DNA from 4 places in the Streptomyces sp. NPDC021225 genome. Region 3 is predicted to be linked to each of the others. Evidence: riboswitches for the same ligand, from Rfam matches in the RefSeq annotation. Region 3 holds a riboswitch; each other region holds the start of a gene.
What was found. A riboswitch is a leader RNA that binds a small molecule or an ion and turns the genes downstream of it on or off. The one in region 3 is predicted to bind cobalamin.
Positions count from the first base shown of each region.

Region 1 (3,900 bases), on a different contig from region 3:
CCCCGGTCGGGACGCTGCGGCGGAGTGCCCTCCTCGGCCTTGCTCGGCCTTGGTCGGCTTCTCAGCGCTTCTGGAGCGCGGTGCCCAGCGTGTCGGCGGCCAGCTTGATGGCGACCTGCGCGGCGTGGGTCTCGCGCATCGCGTTGACCATGACGAAGTCGTGGATGATGCCCTGGACGCGCACGGCGGTGACCGGGACACCGGCCTGGCGCAGCTTGTTCGCGTAGGCCTCGCCCTCGTCCCGCAGGACGTCCGCCTCAGCGGTGATCACCAGGGCCGGCGGCAGACCCGTCAGCTGCTCCGTCGTGGCGCGCAGCGGCGAGGCGGTGATCTCGGCCCGCTGCGCCTCGTCGGTGGTGTACTGGTCCCAGAACCACTGCATGCCGTCCCGGCGCAGGAAGTAGCCGGTGGCGAACTGGTGGTACGAGCCGGTGTCGAAGCTCGCGTCGGTGACCGGGTAGAACAGCACCTGCTGGACCAGCGGCACATCGCCGCGCTCCTTGGCCATCAGGGTCAGGGCCGCGGTCATGTTGCCGCCGACGGAGTCGCCGGCCACGGCCAGCCGGGTGCCGTCCAGGCCCTTGGACCCGCCCTCCCGGACCACCCACTGGGCGACCGCGTAGTTCTGCTCGATGGCCACCGGGTACCGGGCCTCCGGCGACAGGGCGTACTCCGGGAAGACCACCGCCGCGTTCGCGCCGACGGCCAGCTCGCGGACCAGGCGGTCATGGGTGTGGGCGTTGCCGAACACCCATCCGGCGCCGTGGATGTAAATGATCACCGGCAGCTCCCCGGTGCTGCCCGCGGGCTTGACGATGCGGACCCGGACGCTGCCCGTGGGGCCGCCGGCCACCGTGATCCACTCCTCGTCGACCGCCGGCTTGTCGATCTCGCCGGACTGCACCTCGTCGACCGCCGCGCGGCCCTCAGCCGGGGCCAGATCGAAGAGGTACGGAGGGTTGGCGGTGGCTTCGGCGAAGGCGGCTGCGGCCGGCTCCAGGACAGGCTGGACCGGCGGCACGACGGCATCCGACATCTGGCTCTCCCGAGGTGTGGGGGTAAGGAATGGGGAATTGCCGGGAAGATCGTGGAGATCTCCCGGCTGCTGGGGTCACCCTAGGTCGGCCACCGGTCAACTCTTGTCCGCCAGCGCACCGAGTCTTTCCCCGCAGCGCCATGCGGGGGATCCGGCCGCGGCGTCCGTGCGTCTCGTAGGCCACGTGAGGGCATGTTCCGTCCCGCGGTGCCGCGTAGCGGTCGTGGCCCGGCGCGCGCTAACGTCTCATGGACAAACGACGGCGTGACGGAAGCCGGTGGGAATCCGGCACGGTCGCGCCACTGTGTGTCCGGCGGAGGCCCCGTGCTGCGGGGCGGCCGCCGGGCGAGTCAGACCCTGCGCCGTCGTATGAGCACCGACAACCGGGACGCGTGTTCCCCAGGAGGTTTTCAGCATGGCCCAGTCCGCCGCGCCCGCGCCGAGCACACCGGCCGTCCTCTCCGGCGCCCTGCCGCTGCTCCTCCGCTAACGGCCGAACACACCGTCCGGCAACGGCCGAACACACCCGACACCGCCGTGCCCGTGCCCATCGGGCCCCGGCCGGGTGCCGCGGCCCTCACCGGACCGGCCTTGGGAAACACCACCGTACGACCGGCTCCGCAGCTGAGCCCCGTCATGCAGAGGAACGTCCGTGCCGATAGCACGCCCCGCCCGTCTCACCGCCTTCTTCCTGACCACGACCCTGACGCTGGCCGGCTGCGCCGACGCCACCCCGAACGGCGACCGGCCGTCGGACCGCGCCGCCGCCGGATATCCGCGTACGCTCACCAACTGCGGCCACACGGTGCATATCGCCGGGCCGCCCCGGCGCGCGGTGTCGCTCAACCAGGGCAGCAGCGAGATCCTGCTCTCGCTCGGCCTGGCCGACCGCATGGCGGGCACGGCCACCTGGACCGACCCGGTGCTGAAGGGCCTGCGGAAGGCCAACGCCACGGTGGACCGGCTCGCCGACAACGCCCCCTCGTTCGAGAAGGTGCTGGACCAGGAGCCGGACTTCGTGTCCGCCTCGTTCGAGTCCACCCTGGGCAAGGGCGGCGTGGCCACGCGCCAGCAGTTCGAGGACCTGGGCGTGCCCACCTATGTCTCCCCGGCCGACTGCGCCAAGGACAACACCGGTGACGGCGACGGCTCCCGCGCCACCCCGCTGACCATGGAGAACATCTACCGGGAGATCCGGGACCTCGCCACGGTCTTCGGGGTGGAGAAGCGGGGCGAGCGGCTGATCGGCGCTCTGAAGGCCCGGGTGAAGGCGGCGACCGAGGACATCGACGCCTCCGGCACCACCATGCTCTTCTGGTTCGCCAACTCCGACGCCCCGTACCTGGCCGGCTGCTGTGGCGCGCCCGGCATCATCACCCGGGCGCTGGGCGCCGAGAACGTCTTCGACGACCGCCACGACGAGTGGCCCCAGATCAACTGGGAGGCGATCGCGGACCGCGACCCCGATGTCCTGGTCATCGGCGATCTCTCACGCGAGCAGGAGTCGGCCGAGACCGCCGCGAAGAAGATCGAGTTCCTGGAGTCCAACCCGGTCACACGGACCATGGACGCGGTCAGGCACAAGCGGTACGTCCTGCTCAGCGGGCAGGCCATGAACCCGTCGATCCGCACGGTCGAGGGCATCGAGAAGACCGCCGCCGCCCTGCGCGCGTTCGGGCTCGCCAGGTGACGCCACGCCAAGTGACACCGAGCCAGGTGACGCCACGCCACACGGCCCCTCGCCGAGCCGCGCCCCCCGGAAGCCGCCGGCTCAGGAGCGCCGTGCTGTGGGCGGCGGGGCTCGCCACGCTGCTGGCCTCGGTCGCGGTGGCCATCACCATCGGCCCGGCCAGCATCGGCGTCGCCGACGTCTGGGCCGTGGTGGCCGCCCATCTGGGCTGGGGCACCTCCGACCTGACGCCGATCCGGGCCGGAATCGTCTGGGACCTGCGGCTGCCGCGCACCCTGCTCGCCGCGGTGTGCGGGGCGGGGCTCGCGCTGTGCGGGGCGGTGATGCAGTCGATGCTGCGCAACCCGCTCGCCGACCCCTTTGTGCTCGGCGTCTCCTCCGGAGCCTCCACGGGCGCGGTCTTCGTCGTGGTGCTGGGGGTCGGCGGCGGGGCCGTGTCGATCTCGGCGGGCGCCTTCGTCGGCGCCCTGGCCTCGTTCATCCTCGTCCTGCTGCTCAGCCATGTCCTGGGCGGCACGACGGACCGGATCGTGCTCTCCGGGGTCGCCGCGATGCAGCTGTTCTCCGCCCTCACCTCCTTCGTGGTGATGACGGCGGCCGACGCGGAACAGACCCGCGGTGTGCTGTTCTGGCTGCTCGGCTCGCTCAGCGGCGCCACCTGGGACGAGGTGTGGGTGTGCCTGGCCGTGCTGGCCGTGACCCTGCTGGTGTGCGCCGTCCACGCCCACGCGCTCGACGCCTTCGCGTTCGGGCGGGACGCGGCGGCCACGCTCGGCGTCGACGTGGCCCGTACCCGGCTGATCCTGCTGACCGCCACCGCGCTGCTGACCGCGGCGCTGGTCAGCTGCGCCGGGGCCATCGGCTTCGTGGGGCTCGTGCTCCCGCACGCCGCCCGCGCCCTCGCCGGATCCGCCCACGGCCGTCTGCTGCCGCTCACCGCGCTGGCCGGGGCGGTGTTCCTGGTGTGGGTCGACACCCTGGCCCGCACCGTGCTCGAACCGCAGGAGGTGCCGGTGGGCGTGGTCACCTCGCTCATCGGCGTACCGGCGTTCGTCCTGATCCTCTACCGCACCCGGAAGGCGACCACCGTATGACCGGCGGCCCCGGCACCACGACCACCGGCCTGCGCGCGGAGCGGCTGGCGCGCACCGCGGGCGGCCGACTCGTCCTGGAC
Region 1 covers NZ_JBIRPV010000006.1:685,169-689,068, forward strand. The annotation lists gene ACH4S9_RS28760 (alpha/beta hydrolase) at 62-1,036, opposite strand; cobalamin riboswitch at 1,280-1,418, shown strand; gene ACH4S9_RS28765 (ABC transporter substrate-binding protein) at 1,740-2,726, shown strand; gene ACH4S9_RS28770 (FecCD family ABC transporter permease) at 2,738-3,820, shown strand; gene ACH4S9_RS28775 (ABC transporter ATP-binding protein) at 3,817-3,900, shown strand, end outside.
Region 1: another riboswitch for cobalamin. It lies ahead of ACH4S9_RS28765 (ABC transporter substrate-binding protein); the one in region 3 lies ahead of ACH4S9_RS00910 (CbtB-domain containing protein).

Region 2 (3,900 bases), on a different contig from region 3:
TCATCGGCGTGGACGCCTCGGACGCGTCCATGCCCTTCCTGGACGTGACCACACGCGCATACGTCCCCGATGCCCTGGAAGCGTGCGGAATCGCCGAATACGCCCGGCTGTTGCCGACGCCCGCCGCGCCCGGCACCGTCCTGCGGCTCGACGACGCGGGCGCGGAGCTGCTCGGGCTGCCGGCCGGACTGCCCGTCACGGCGGGCCCGTACGACCTCCCGGCCTGCGCGATCGGCAGCGGCGTGACGGAGGTGGGCGACGGGCTGCTGATCGTGGGCACCACGCTCGCCAGCCAGGTCCTCACCGACAGCGCGCGGATCGACCCGGCGGCCGACCCGGCGGGCATGTGGCTGTGCACGCCCGACCGGGACCGCTGGCTGCGCGGCATGCCCGCCATGGTGGGCACGGCGGCCCTGGAGTGGGTCCTGGAGTTCACCGGGGCGACCACCGCGGATCTGGAGACGCTGCTCGCCGACAGCCCGCCGGGGGCGCGCGGGGTCACCGCGCTGCCCTTCCTGTCGGACGCGGGCGAGCGCGCCCCGTTCGTGGAGCCCGCCGCGCGGGGCCGGTTGGACGGCCTGACCCTGGCCACGACCCGCGCGGACGCCGTCCGGGCCGCCTGCGAGGCCGTGGCGTACGCGGCACGCCACTGCCTGGAGGCCGCGGGGCTGAGCGCGACGCTCGCGGCCTGCGGGGGCGGCACCCGGTCCGCCGCCTGGACCCAGCTGTTCGCGGACGTCCTGGGGCGGCCGGTGCGGATCCCGGACGAGCCCGAGGTGGGGGCGCGCGGCGCGGTCGCGGTCGCCTGGCGCGCGTTGGGCGACCCGGTGGACGCGGCACAATGGCGAGCCGATTCGCGTACTGTCGTACCCGACGCGGAGCGCGCCGAGGCATACGAGCGCGGCTACGCGGACTACCGGGCCAGGCTGGCCCGTACCCTCGCGGAGTGGCGGGCAACGGCGCCCGCTTAAAGGCGACCCGGCGCCGCGCCGGGCCCGGCGCAGGCCCTTGCCGGGCCCCTGCCGGGCTCGCGCCCGACCGTCCGCGCCGGACCCGCACCGGGGCCGCGCCGGGGCCGTACCGGCCCCCTGCCGGCCTCTGCCGGGCCACCTCGGGGCACCTCGGGGCACGCCCCAGGGCCCGCGTCAGGCCTGTCTCGGGCCTGCGTCAGGCCTGTGCCAAGCGCGCGCCAAGACCGCGCCAAGTCCGGCACTGAATAGCACATTCGTACGAAACACTCCACCTCGCGACACAACATGTGGGGGCGCGTGCGCTCGCCACCACAAGATGTATGCTCATGCTCGCTGTCGCCGCAGGGGAATCCGGTGCGAATCCGGAACTGTCCCGCAACGGTGTACGCGTACGCTTTTGCGTACCCGCGAGTCCGAGGACCTGCCGACAGCCGTCTCATACGTCCGGGCCCCGCGGGTTGGGCCGATGGACGCTGTGCGGTATGCCCTTGGCGGTTTCGGCATGCCCGCACGCGCCCATCGCGTACCACCCGCCCGGCCCCCAGCCGAGCGAGGGAGAACACTTCAGTGACCATCGCGCCAGCCGATCCGGTTTCAGAGGCAGCGGCTACTCAGGCAGCGGACGACGCGCCCGGGACCGCCCTGCTGCGGACCCTGACGGAGCTCACCGCCGACCTGCCCGCCACCGACCCCGGCAAGGTCGCGGCCGCCGCCCTGCGCGGCCGCCATCCCGGCTCGGACGAGGCGGAGTTGCGCACCCTCGCGACCGAGGCGGCGGCCGGTCTGATCGCCGAAGAACCCGAGTACTCGAAGCTCGCCGCGCGGCTGCTGACCCTCGCCATCGCGGAGGAGGCGGCCGGGCAGGGCGCGGTCTCCTTCTCCGCCTCGGTGGCCGTGGGCCACCGCGAGGGCCTGATCGCGGACGGCACGGCCGAGTTCGTGACCGCCCACGCCGCCCGCCTGGACGCGCTGGTCGAGCGGGCGCTGGCCGACGGCGCCGACGACCGCTTCGGCTACTTCGGGCTGCGCACCCTCCACAGCCGCTATCTGCTCCGCCACCCGATCACCCGCCAGGTGATCGAGACCCCGCAGCACTTCCTGCTGCGGGTGGCCTGCGGGCTGGCCGAGGACCACTCGGAGCGGGCGCTGGACGACGTCGCCGAGCTGTACCGGCTCACCAGCACACTGTCCTACCTGCCCAGCTCCCCCACGCTGTTCAACTCCGGCACCCGCCACCCGCAGATGTCGTCCTGCTATCTGCTGGACTCGCCGCTGGACGAGCTGGACTCGATCTACAACCGCTACCACCAGGTCGCGCGGCTCTCCAAGCACGCGGGCGGCATCGGCCTGTCCTACTCGCGCATCCGCGCCCGCGGTTCGCTGATCCGCGGCACCAACGGCCACTCCAACGGCATCGTGCCGTTCCTGCGCACCCTCGACGCCTCCGTCGCCGCCGTCAACCAGGGCGGCCGGCGCAAGGGCGCGGCCTGTGTGTACCTGGAGACCTGGCACGCGGACATCGAGGAGTTCCTGGAGCTTCGGGACAACACGGGCGAAGAGGCCCGCCGCACCCACAACCTCAACATCGCGCACTGGATCCCGGACGAGTTCATGCGCCGGGTGGAGGCCGACGCCGACTGGTCGCTGTTCTCGCCGGTCGACGCGCCCGCGCTGGTCGACCTGTGGGGCGAGGAGTTCGACGCCGCGTACCGGAAGGCCGAGGCGGACGGGCTGGCCGTCAAGACCGTCCCGGCGCGCCAGCTGTACGCCCGGATGATGCGCACCCTCGCGCAGACCGGCAACGGCTGGATGACCTTCAAGGACGCCGCCAACCGCACCGCCAACCAGACCGCCGAGCCCGGCCGGGTCGTGCACTCCTCCAACCTGTGCACCGAGATCCTGGAGGTCACGGACGACGGCGAGACGGCCGTGTGCAATCTGGGCTCGGTCAACCTGGCCGCGCACCTGGGCAAAGACGGCGGCGCCGGGGAAGAAGTAATGGACTGGGAGCGGCTGGACGCGACCGTCCGCACCGCCGTCACCTTCCTCGACCGCGTGGTGGACATCAACTTCTACCCGACCGAGGAGGCCGGGGCGTCCAACTCCCGCTGGCGCCCGGTGGGCCTGGGCCTGATGGGCCTCCAGGACGTCTTCTTCCGGCTGCGGCTGCCCTTCGACTCGCCCGAGGCGCAAGCGCTGTCCACCCAGATCTCCGAGCGCATCATGCTCGCGGCGTACGAGGCGTCCTGCGCCCTCGCCGAGCGCCACGGCCCGCACCCGGCCTGGTCCGCCACCCGCACCGCGCGCGGTGTGCTGCACCCGGACCACTACACGGACGCGGTGGCGACCTGGCCCGAGCGGTGGGCAGCGCTGCGCGAGCGGATGGCCAAGTCCGGGATGCGGAACTCGCTCCTCCTGGCCATCGCGCCGACCGCCACCATCGCCTCGATCGCGGGCGTCTACGAGTGCATCGAGCCGCAGGTCTCCAACCTCTTCAAGCGCGAGACGCTCAGTGGTGAGTTCCTCCAGGTCAACTCCTACCTGGTGAACGACCTGAAGAAGCTCGGCGTGTGGGACGCCCAGAGCCGTGAGGCGCTGCGCGAGTCCAACGGCTCGGTCGAGGACTTCTCCTGGGTGCCCGAGGACGTACGCCGGCTGTACCGGACGGCGTGGGAGATCCCGCAGCGCGCCCTGATCGACATGGCCGCCGCCCGCACCCCGTACCTCGACCAGAGCCAGTCGCTGAACCTCTTCATGGCCTCGCCCACCATCGGCAAGCTCAGCTCGATGTACGCGTACGCCTGGAAGCGCGGCATCAAGACCACGTACTACCTGCGCTCGCGCCCGGCGACCCGGATCGCCCAGTCGGCCCGCGCGGCCGCCCCCGCCACCGTGCCCATCCCCACTCAGCAGGCGCCCGTCGACCCCG
Region 2 covers NZ_JBIRPV010000002.1:678,634-682,533, reverse strand. The annotation lists gene ACH4S9_RS11210 (FGGY family carbohydrate kinase) at 1-971, shown strand, start outside; cobalamin riboswitch at 1,285-1,415, shown strand; gene ACH4S9_RS11205 (ribonucleoside-diphosphate reductase subunit alpha) at 1,539-3,900, shown strand, end outside.
Region 2: another riboswitch for cobalamin. It lies ahead of ACH4S9_RS11205 (ribonucleoside-diphosphate reductase subunit alpha); the one in region 3 lies ahead of ACH4S9_RS00910 (CbtB-domain containing protein).

Region 3 (3,900 bases):
TCCCTATCTGTTCCGCGACGCACGGCCCAAGCTGACCGACACCGCGCCCCGGACCCTCAAGCGCGGGGCCAAGGCCACCTACCGCACCCCGCACGCGTCGGCGATCGAGCGGGTGCGGCTGATCCGGCCCGGCTCCTTCACCCATGTGACCAATGTCGAGCAGCGGTCGATCGCGCTGGACTTCGTCAGGAGCAAGGACAGCGTCACGGTGCGGATCCCGAAGGACTCGTCGCTGGTCCCGCCGGGGTGGTACATGCTCACGGCGGCGGACGAGGAGGGGACTCCGTCGAAGGCGGTGTGGGTGAAGGTGCCCGCCTCGAAGGACACCCCCGAACACTGACCGCCCCGATCCCCCGCCCGACAGCCGCGGCGCGGTGACTACGGGGCCGCCTGCGGCTGGATACTCCCCTTACCCGCCCCTTCCCGTAACCAAGGACTTCGCCCCTGGACCCCGGGGGCCGGGGCAGTGCCCCCCCCACTTGGCGGAGCCGCATATCGATGCCGCGGGAAGGGGCGGGTAAGGGGACAGCGCCGATATGCGGCTCCGCCGTGTGGCCGCGGGGACACGCCCAAGGCGGGCGTGATGACTATTTCGCGTTGCGCGCCAGGTCGAGGGCGTACCGCGGCCACCATCGGCCGGCGTGCGGGCCGCCCTTGCAGGTGCCGTCCGACTCGCCCGGACGCTTGATCCACAGATACGCGGCGACCGCGGCGTCGCCCGTGCGGACCGTGGGCGTCTCGCCCAGCGCCCGCCCCTTGGGGTTGCACCAGGCCTCGGGGTCCTCCTTGCCCGGCACCGGCCCCTTGCCGTTGCGGCTGGTGTCGATCACGAAGGGCTTTCCGCCGACCAGGGCGGAGAGCTTCCTGCCGTACGCCTTGTTGTCCGCGGTGGTCTGATAGTTGGCGATGTTGAGCGCGAAGCCGTCGGCCTTCTTCAGCCCGGCGCGCCGCAGCGGCTCGGCCATCCGGCGCGGATCCTTGATCCAGTGCGGATTCCCCGCGTCCAGATAGACCTTGGTGCGGGGCAGCCCCTTGAGCTTGTCCACGGCCCCGGTCAGCAGGTCGTAACGCTCCTCGAGGAACCGCCTGGGCGTGCAGCCGTCCACCGCGTGGGGCAGTGCGTCCGGCTCCAGGATGACCGTGGCGGCCCGGTCGCCGATGCCCCTGACCGCCTTGTCCAGCCAGGCGCGATACGCGTTGCCGTCGGCGGCGCCGCCCTTCGAGTACTGGCCGCAGTCGCGGTGCGGGATGTTGTAGAAGACCAGCAGCGCGTCACGCTCCTCCGACACGGCGGCCTCGGTGAACCCCCGCGCCTGGCCCTCCGGGTCGTCCACCCCCAGCCACTCCGCGACCGGCTGCGCGGCGATCTTCTGTATCAGCTTCGCCTCGCCGGTCTCCCCCTTCCTGCGGTACTCGGCGACCTGCCGGGCCGCGGCGCCGTCCGGGTTCACCCAATACGGCACGACATTCCGGGGCCGCTGTGCGGGCCTCGCCGCCGCGATCGCCTCCTCCTCGCGATCGGAACGCCCGGAACCCGACGAGCCGAAGCAGCCGGAGAGCGTCACGAGCGACAGCAGCGCCCCCACCGCCGCCCCGGCACGGACAGATCCTCGCCGACGGCCGGTGTAACTCCCGTACATCCACTCCCCCTTGGGTGCACGCTCCGGGGGACACCCCTCAGGCCCCCGGCAGGACAAGACCGGTCGAAACCATGCTTACACACCACACCGGCCCTCACGGGGTTATCCACAGCCCTTTGCGTGAATTCGCCCGTACGGCGCGAAGCGGCCCCTCCGGGACCGGTTGACAGGTACCCGTCCGCCTGGGACTCTCCGATGCGACAAGTCAACACAACGAGACGACGGTGTACAGGAACCCGGTGCGAATCCGGGACGGTCCCGCCACTGTGACCAGGAGTCGGCGCGCGCGAACGGCGCCGCACTTCCGGGAGTCAGGAACTGGCCGTCGTTCTCCTTCCTGCTGAGGGGCGTGGAAACCCCACTAGGAGGCAACAGCGGATGTCCCTGCACACGGCACGGCACACCGACCCCGCGGCCGTCTCGGCCGCCACCGCCCACACCCGCGACTGGCTGATCGCGGCCGGCGCGGTCATCCTCGCTCTCATCGCCCTGTACGCGGTCTTCATCGACAACGGCTCGCTGATCTCGGCGACGGGCGACTATCTGCACGAGTTCTCGCACGACGGCCGGCACCTCTTCGGTGCCCCCTGCCACTGACGGGTCCGGCACCCCATGGCAGACGGTCACGTTCCCGTACTCCCCCTGCTCCGGCGTGGCCTGGCGGCGGGCGCCCTCGCGGGCCTCGCCACCGGGCTGTTCTCCCTGCTGCTGGCCGAGCCCCTGATGGACCGTGCCATCCGGCTGGAGGAGAAACGCCAGGAGAGCGAGCACTCGCACGCCGCCGCGGCCGCGGCGGTCACCCACCACGAGGAGCTGTTCTCCCGCTCCACCCAGCACTTCGGCCTCGTCGTCACCGCCGTGGTCGTCGGGCTGGCGCTCGGCGTCTTCTTCGCGGTCGCGCACGCGCTCGTCCACCGCGGATCCGACACCTCCGCACGCCCCTGGCCCCGCGCGCTCACCCTCGCAGCGGCGGGCTTCACCGGCCTCTCGCTCCTGCCAGGCCTGCGCTATCCGGCCAACCCGCCGGGCGTCGGCGACGCGGGCACGGTCGGCGACCGCCAGGCGATGTGGCTCGCCGCGGTGGCGATCGGCGTGCTCGGCATGGTGCTCGCCCGGCTGGTGCACGTCCGGCTGACGGCGGCGGGCCGCGGTCCCGCCGTGGCCCAGACGGCGGTCGCCGCGACCGTCGTCGCGGTGCTCCTCGCCCTGTTCGCCCTCCCCGACAACCCCGACCCGGTCCCCGTCGAGTCCACACTGCTCTGGGACTTCCGGATGCTCTCGTTCGCCTCGCACGCGGTGATGTGGGCGGTCCTCGGCGCCACGTTCGGCGCCCTCGGCCTCCGCGCCCTGCGCGAGCGCGGCACGACGACTCACCGGCCGGACCCGGTCCCGACCGCGGCGTAACCCTCGGGCCCGGTGGGCGGGCTTCCCCGCCTACCGGCTCCCCGTCAGATACGCCGACACCACCACCGTTCCGCCGCGCGCCCTGCCGCCCGCGAGCAGCCGCAGCTCCGCGCGGCCCCCGGCCCGCGCCGCGTACACCCGCCGCGCGTCGAACCGCGTGGCGGTGACCATCGCGACGTCCTCGACCGTGAACTCGGCCACCGTCCCGTCCGCCCGGGACACCCGCACCGCGTCGCCGCGCCTGACCCCGCCGAGGCGGCGGAGGACCCCCGCGTCGGCCGGCCCGACCAGCACCGCCGCCCCCGAGGCGCCCGGCCGCGCCCCCATCCCGTACCAGCCCCCGCTCCCGTCCCGGCCCTGGCCGGCGACCGGCGCCGCGATCCCCGCCGACTCGACGACGACGCGCCGCGCCGCCGCGGCCGGCAGCGGGTGCCACGCCCTGGGCAGCGGATGCGTGGGCGGGCGCCCCACGGCCGCCACATCCCCCGTCAACGGCACCGCTCCGCCCAGGCCCTCCGCCGCGTCATGGCCCCACAGCCACAGTCCGAGCAGCAGCGCCGCCCAGGCCACCCCCGCGATCGCCCTCGCCCGGCCGACGCCGCCGGGGCGCTTCCCGTACACCGCCGTCAGCCCGACGCCGCGGCGACCGGGCGACGGCGGCGCCGCACCGCCATCCCGGCGACGGCCAGCGCCGTGACTCCGGAGAGCACCAGGCCGTACGCCTCGGCCCCGCCGAGGCCGCGGCGCGCCGCGTCGTCGGCCGGGGCGAGGTCCGAGTGGGCGCGGTGGACATGGCCGGGGCGTGCGGGGGCGGCGTCCTCCTGGTCCGCGACGGCGGGGCCGGCGATGGCCAGGA
Region 3 covers NZ_JBIRPV010000001.1:187,486-191,385, reverse strand. The annotation lists gene ACH4S9_RS00920 (galactose oxidase-like domain-containing protein) at 1-340, shown strand, start outside; gene ACH4S9_RS00915 (glycoside hydrolase family 6 protein) at 588-1,640, opposite strand; cobalamin riboswitch at 1,846-1,982, shown strand; gene ACH4S9_RS00910 (CbtB-domain containing protein) at 2,019-2,237, shown strand; gene ACH4S9_RS00905 (CbtA family protein) at 2,253-3,044, shown strand; gene ACH4S9_RS00900 (sortase domain-bontaining protein) at 3,075-3,665, opposite strand; gene ACH4S9_RS00895 (hypothetical protein) at 3,671-3,900, opposite strand, start outside.

Region 4 (3,900 bases), on a different contig from region 3:
GGGCGGGGCGCGCCGGCCCCACCCTCTTCGATGATCTCGAGCAGCCGGAACAGCGCGGTGGGCGCGTTGCCGATGGCCACGACCGCGCCCTCCAGCCGGTCGCGCCACAGCTCCAGCGCGGCGGCGCTGCGCGTGGTGCCCATGCGCCGGGCCAGTTCGGGCACCGCGGGGTCGGACAGGGTGCACAGCACCTCGTTGTCCGCGGGCAGCCGCTTGCGGGTCACGCCGCTGGCCACCATGTGCGCGTCGCAGAGCACGGGCGCCCCGGCGCGCAGCGCGGCGCGGGCGCGGGCGACCACCTGGGGGGTGTACGCGAGGTCCTGGACGAGGTCGACCATGCCGCAGGCGTGGATCATCCGTACCGCGACCTGGCTGACGTCGGAGGGAAGGCCGCCCAGGTCCGCCTCGGCGCGGATGGTGGCAAAGGAGGCGCGGTATATGGCCGCGCCGTCCTTCTCGTAGTCGAACACTGTGCCCTCGATCATGTCGCTCCACGGGCCGACGCCACGGCGCCGGCCAATTGGTCTGCTGTCACGTCCACGCCGGGCGTGGACCCTCCGGGGTCTCGCACGGCGACCCGGTAGCCGTCGCCCGTCGCCAGCACGTCGACCCATCGGCCGCCGGGGTGGCCGCAGCGCCGCTCGCAGCCGGAGAAGTACACGGGCGGACGGCCCGGCGGCGGGCCCTGGTCCGGCGGCGGGTCCGGGCGGCCGTCGCCGGACGCGGCGCCCGCCACCGCGCGCGCCGCGTCGGCGCGCACATTGGCCAGGGACTTGGCGCAGCCGGGCCGCCCGGTGCACGCGGCGATCCCGAGCCACGGGGAGTGCGGCGTGGCCACCAGCCCGGCGTCGGCGAGTTCCCGCAGCGCGGCCCGTGCCTCGTCAGGGGAGAAGCCGGGCAGCACCACGCCGCGCCAGGGTGTCACACGCAGCTCGCCCGAGCCGCCCCGGGAGGCGAGCCCGGCCAGCAGCCGCCACTGCGTGGCGGAGAGCCGCCCCAGCGGGACGGCGACGGACACCGCGCACCGCCCGTCAGGCCCGACGACGAGCCCGACGGCGGGCGTGGGGTCGGCGGCGGGTGTGCCCGCTGTGGTGGTCGGGGACTGGGGGCCGAGGGGTGTGGCCTGGATCCCCGCTGCGGCGAGTCGCCCGGCCAACCGGTCGGCCGTCACGGCGTGTCGCGCCGGCAGCTCGCGGACGCGCCAGGCCCGTGTGCCGCTCGCGCGCACCGCGTCGAGAAACGCCACGGCTGCCAGCGCGGCCGCGCGCGGCGCGTCCTCGGCGCGCACCAGGAGTTCGGCGCCCGAGGGGCCGTCACCGAGCCCGGGGGGACCCGGCGGCCGCGCCCTGCTCGGCGTGTCGTCGCCCGCTGCCCGCCCGGCCCGGCGCGCCGCGACGCCCGGCGCGCCGGAGTGGTCCGTCGCGCCGGAGTGGTCCGTCGCGTCAGGGCGGTCCGTCGCGTCGGGGGAGTCGGCGGCGTTCGGTGCGGTGGAATCCGCGCGCGCGAGTCCGTGACCCCCGGCGGAGCCGAGCCGCAGCACCGCCTCGCCGTCCGGAGTTGCGATCAATGTCACATCCGCGCCCAGCGCCGACACATCGCCGCGCCCGTCGTCGAGAGCGAACAGGAACCGGCCCGACAGCCCCGCCAGTTCGGCGAATCCGGACCCCGCGGGCACCTCGTCGCACAGCAGCGCGTCCAGCGCCCTCGCCCACGCCGGGGCATCCGCGTGCCCGGCCCCGTCCAGCCCGGACAGCGGGGACGCCACGATGTTGCGCACCCGGTCGTGGCGGTCCGACGGGAGCAGCCCGGCCGCCCGCAGCCGGGCCGCGAGGCCGGCCCCGCACCCCGCGTCGAGTCCGCGCAGCTGGAGATTGCCCCGGGAGGTGAGGTCCAGTCGGCCGTCTCCCAACTCCTCGGCCACGCCTGCCAGCACCAGCGCCTGACGTGCCGTCAGCAGCCCGCCCGGCACCCGCACCCGGGCCAGCGCGCCGTCGTCCGCCGGGTGCAGCCGCAGCGCGCCGGGACACGCGTCGTCGCGCCCGCGCACGGGGGTTTCATCCCCTGGTGGGGCGGTTGTCGGGGGGAGGGGCATGGCGGCGAGCATACCGACGATCCGCTTCGCCTCACCGCCCCGTGGCAGGTCGAGAAGCCCTACTATGCTCACCGGCGGGTCGGTCCCGGCCCGCCACTGCACAAGACGGCACAAGGGTAGGAAGCCGGTGGAAATCCGGCGCGGTCCCGCCACTGTGAGCGCGGCAGCCGGTACGCGGCGGCCGGGCGAGCCAGGAACTCCCGCCGTCTTCGAACCCGCCCGGGGCGCGGACCCCGAGGAAGGCCTGCCGTCGCATGATCCTGCTGCTGTCGACGTCCGACACCGACCTGCTCAGCGCCCGCTCGGCACCGACCCCGGTGCCCTACCGGCTCGCCAATCCCGCCCGGCTCCCGCTGGACGACCTCCCCGCGCTCCTCGACGGCGTCGAACTCGTCGTCGTACGGCTGCTCGGCGGGGTGCGCGCCTGGCAGGAGGGGCTCGACACGCTGCTCGCCGGGGACCGCCCGGTCGTGGTCCTGACCGGAGAACAGGCCCCGGACGCCCAGCTCATGGAGGCCTCCACGGTCCCCGTCGGGATCGCCGCCGAGGCCCACGCCTACCTCGCGCACGGCGGGCCCGGGAACCTCGGTCAGCTGGCCCGCTTCCTGTCCGACACCGTCCTGCTCACCGGCCACGGCTTCGAGTCGCCCGCCCCCGCGCCCTCCTGGGGCGCGCTGGAGCGCACCGCGCGCGAGGGTGTCACCGGCCCGCGGGTCGCGGTGCTCTACTACCGCGCCCACCACATGAGCGGCAACACCGCCTTCGTCGAGGAGCTCTGCCGGGCCGTCGAGGACGCCGGGGCCCGCCCGCTCCCGCTGTACGTCGCCTCCCTGCGCGCGCCCGAGCCCGAGCTGCTGGAGGCCCTCGCCGGGGCCGACGCGGTGGTCACCACCGTGCTGGCCGCGGGCGGCACCCGGCCCGCCGAGGCGTCGGCCGGCGGCGACGACGAGGCCTGGGACGCGGGGGCGCTGGCCGCGCTGGACGTCCCGGTGCTCCAGGCGCTGTGCCTGACCGGCCCGCGCGCCGCCTGGGAGGAGAACGACGAGGGCCTCTCGCCCCTGGACGCGGCCACCCAGGTCGCCGTCCCGGAGTTCGACGGACGGCTGATCACCGTGCCGTTCTCCTTCAAGGAGACCGACCGGGACGGCCTGCCCGTCTACGTCGCCGACCCCGAGCGCGCCGCGCGTGTCGCCGGGATCGCGGTACGACACGCCCGGCTGCGCCACATACCCGCGGGTGACAAGCGCCTCGCGCTCGTCCTCTCCGCCTACCCCACCAAGCACTCCCGCATCGGCAACGCGGTCGGCCTGGACACCCCCGCCAGCGCCGTCGCCCTGCTGCGCCGACTGCGCGCCGAGGGCTTCGACCTCGGCCCCGAGGACGGGCCCGACGCGCTGCCCGGCCTCGCCTCCGGCGACGGCGACGAGCTGATCCGCGCCCTGATCGAGGTGGGCGGCCACGACCAGGACTGGCTCACCGAGGAGCAGTTGGCCCGCAACCCGGTCCGGATCCCCGCCGCCGACTACCGCCGCTGGTACGCCCGGCTGCCGCAGGAGCTGCGCGAGGCGGTGGAGGAGCACTGGGGGCCGCCGCCGGGCGAGATGTTCGTCGACACCAGCCGCGACCCGGAGGGCGAGATCGTGCTGGCCGCGCTGCGCCGCGGCAACCTCCTCGTCGTCATCCAGCCGCCGCGCGGCTTCGGCGAGAACCCGATCGCCATCTACCACGACCCCGATCTGCCGCCCTCCCACCACTACCTGGCCGCCTACCGCTGGATCGCCACCCCCCGGGCCGACGGCGGCTTCGGC
Region 4 covers NZ_JBIRPV010000004.1:693,425-697,324, forward strand. The annotation lists gene ACH4S9_RS21440 (precorrin-8X methylmutase) at 1-485, opposite strand, end outside; gene ACH4S9_RS21445 (nitrite reductase) at 482-2,104, opposite strand; cobalamin riboswitch at 2,156-2,315, shown strand; gene cobN (cobaltochelatase subunit CobN) at 2,347-3,900, shown strand, end outside.
Region 4: another riboswitch for cobalamin. It lies ahead of cobN (cobaltochelatase subunit CobN); the one in region 3 lies ahead of ACH4S9_RS00910 (CbtB-domain containing protein).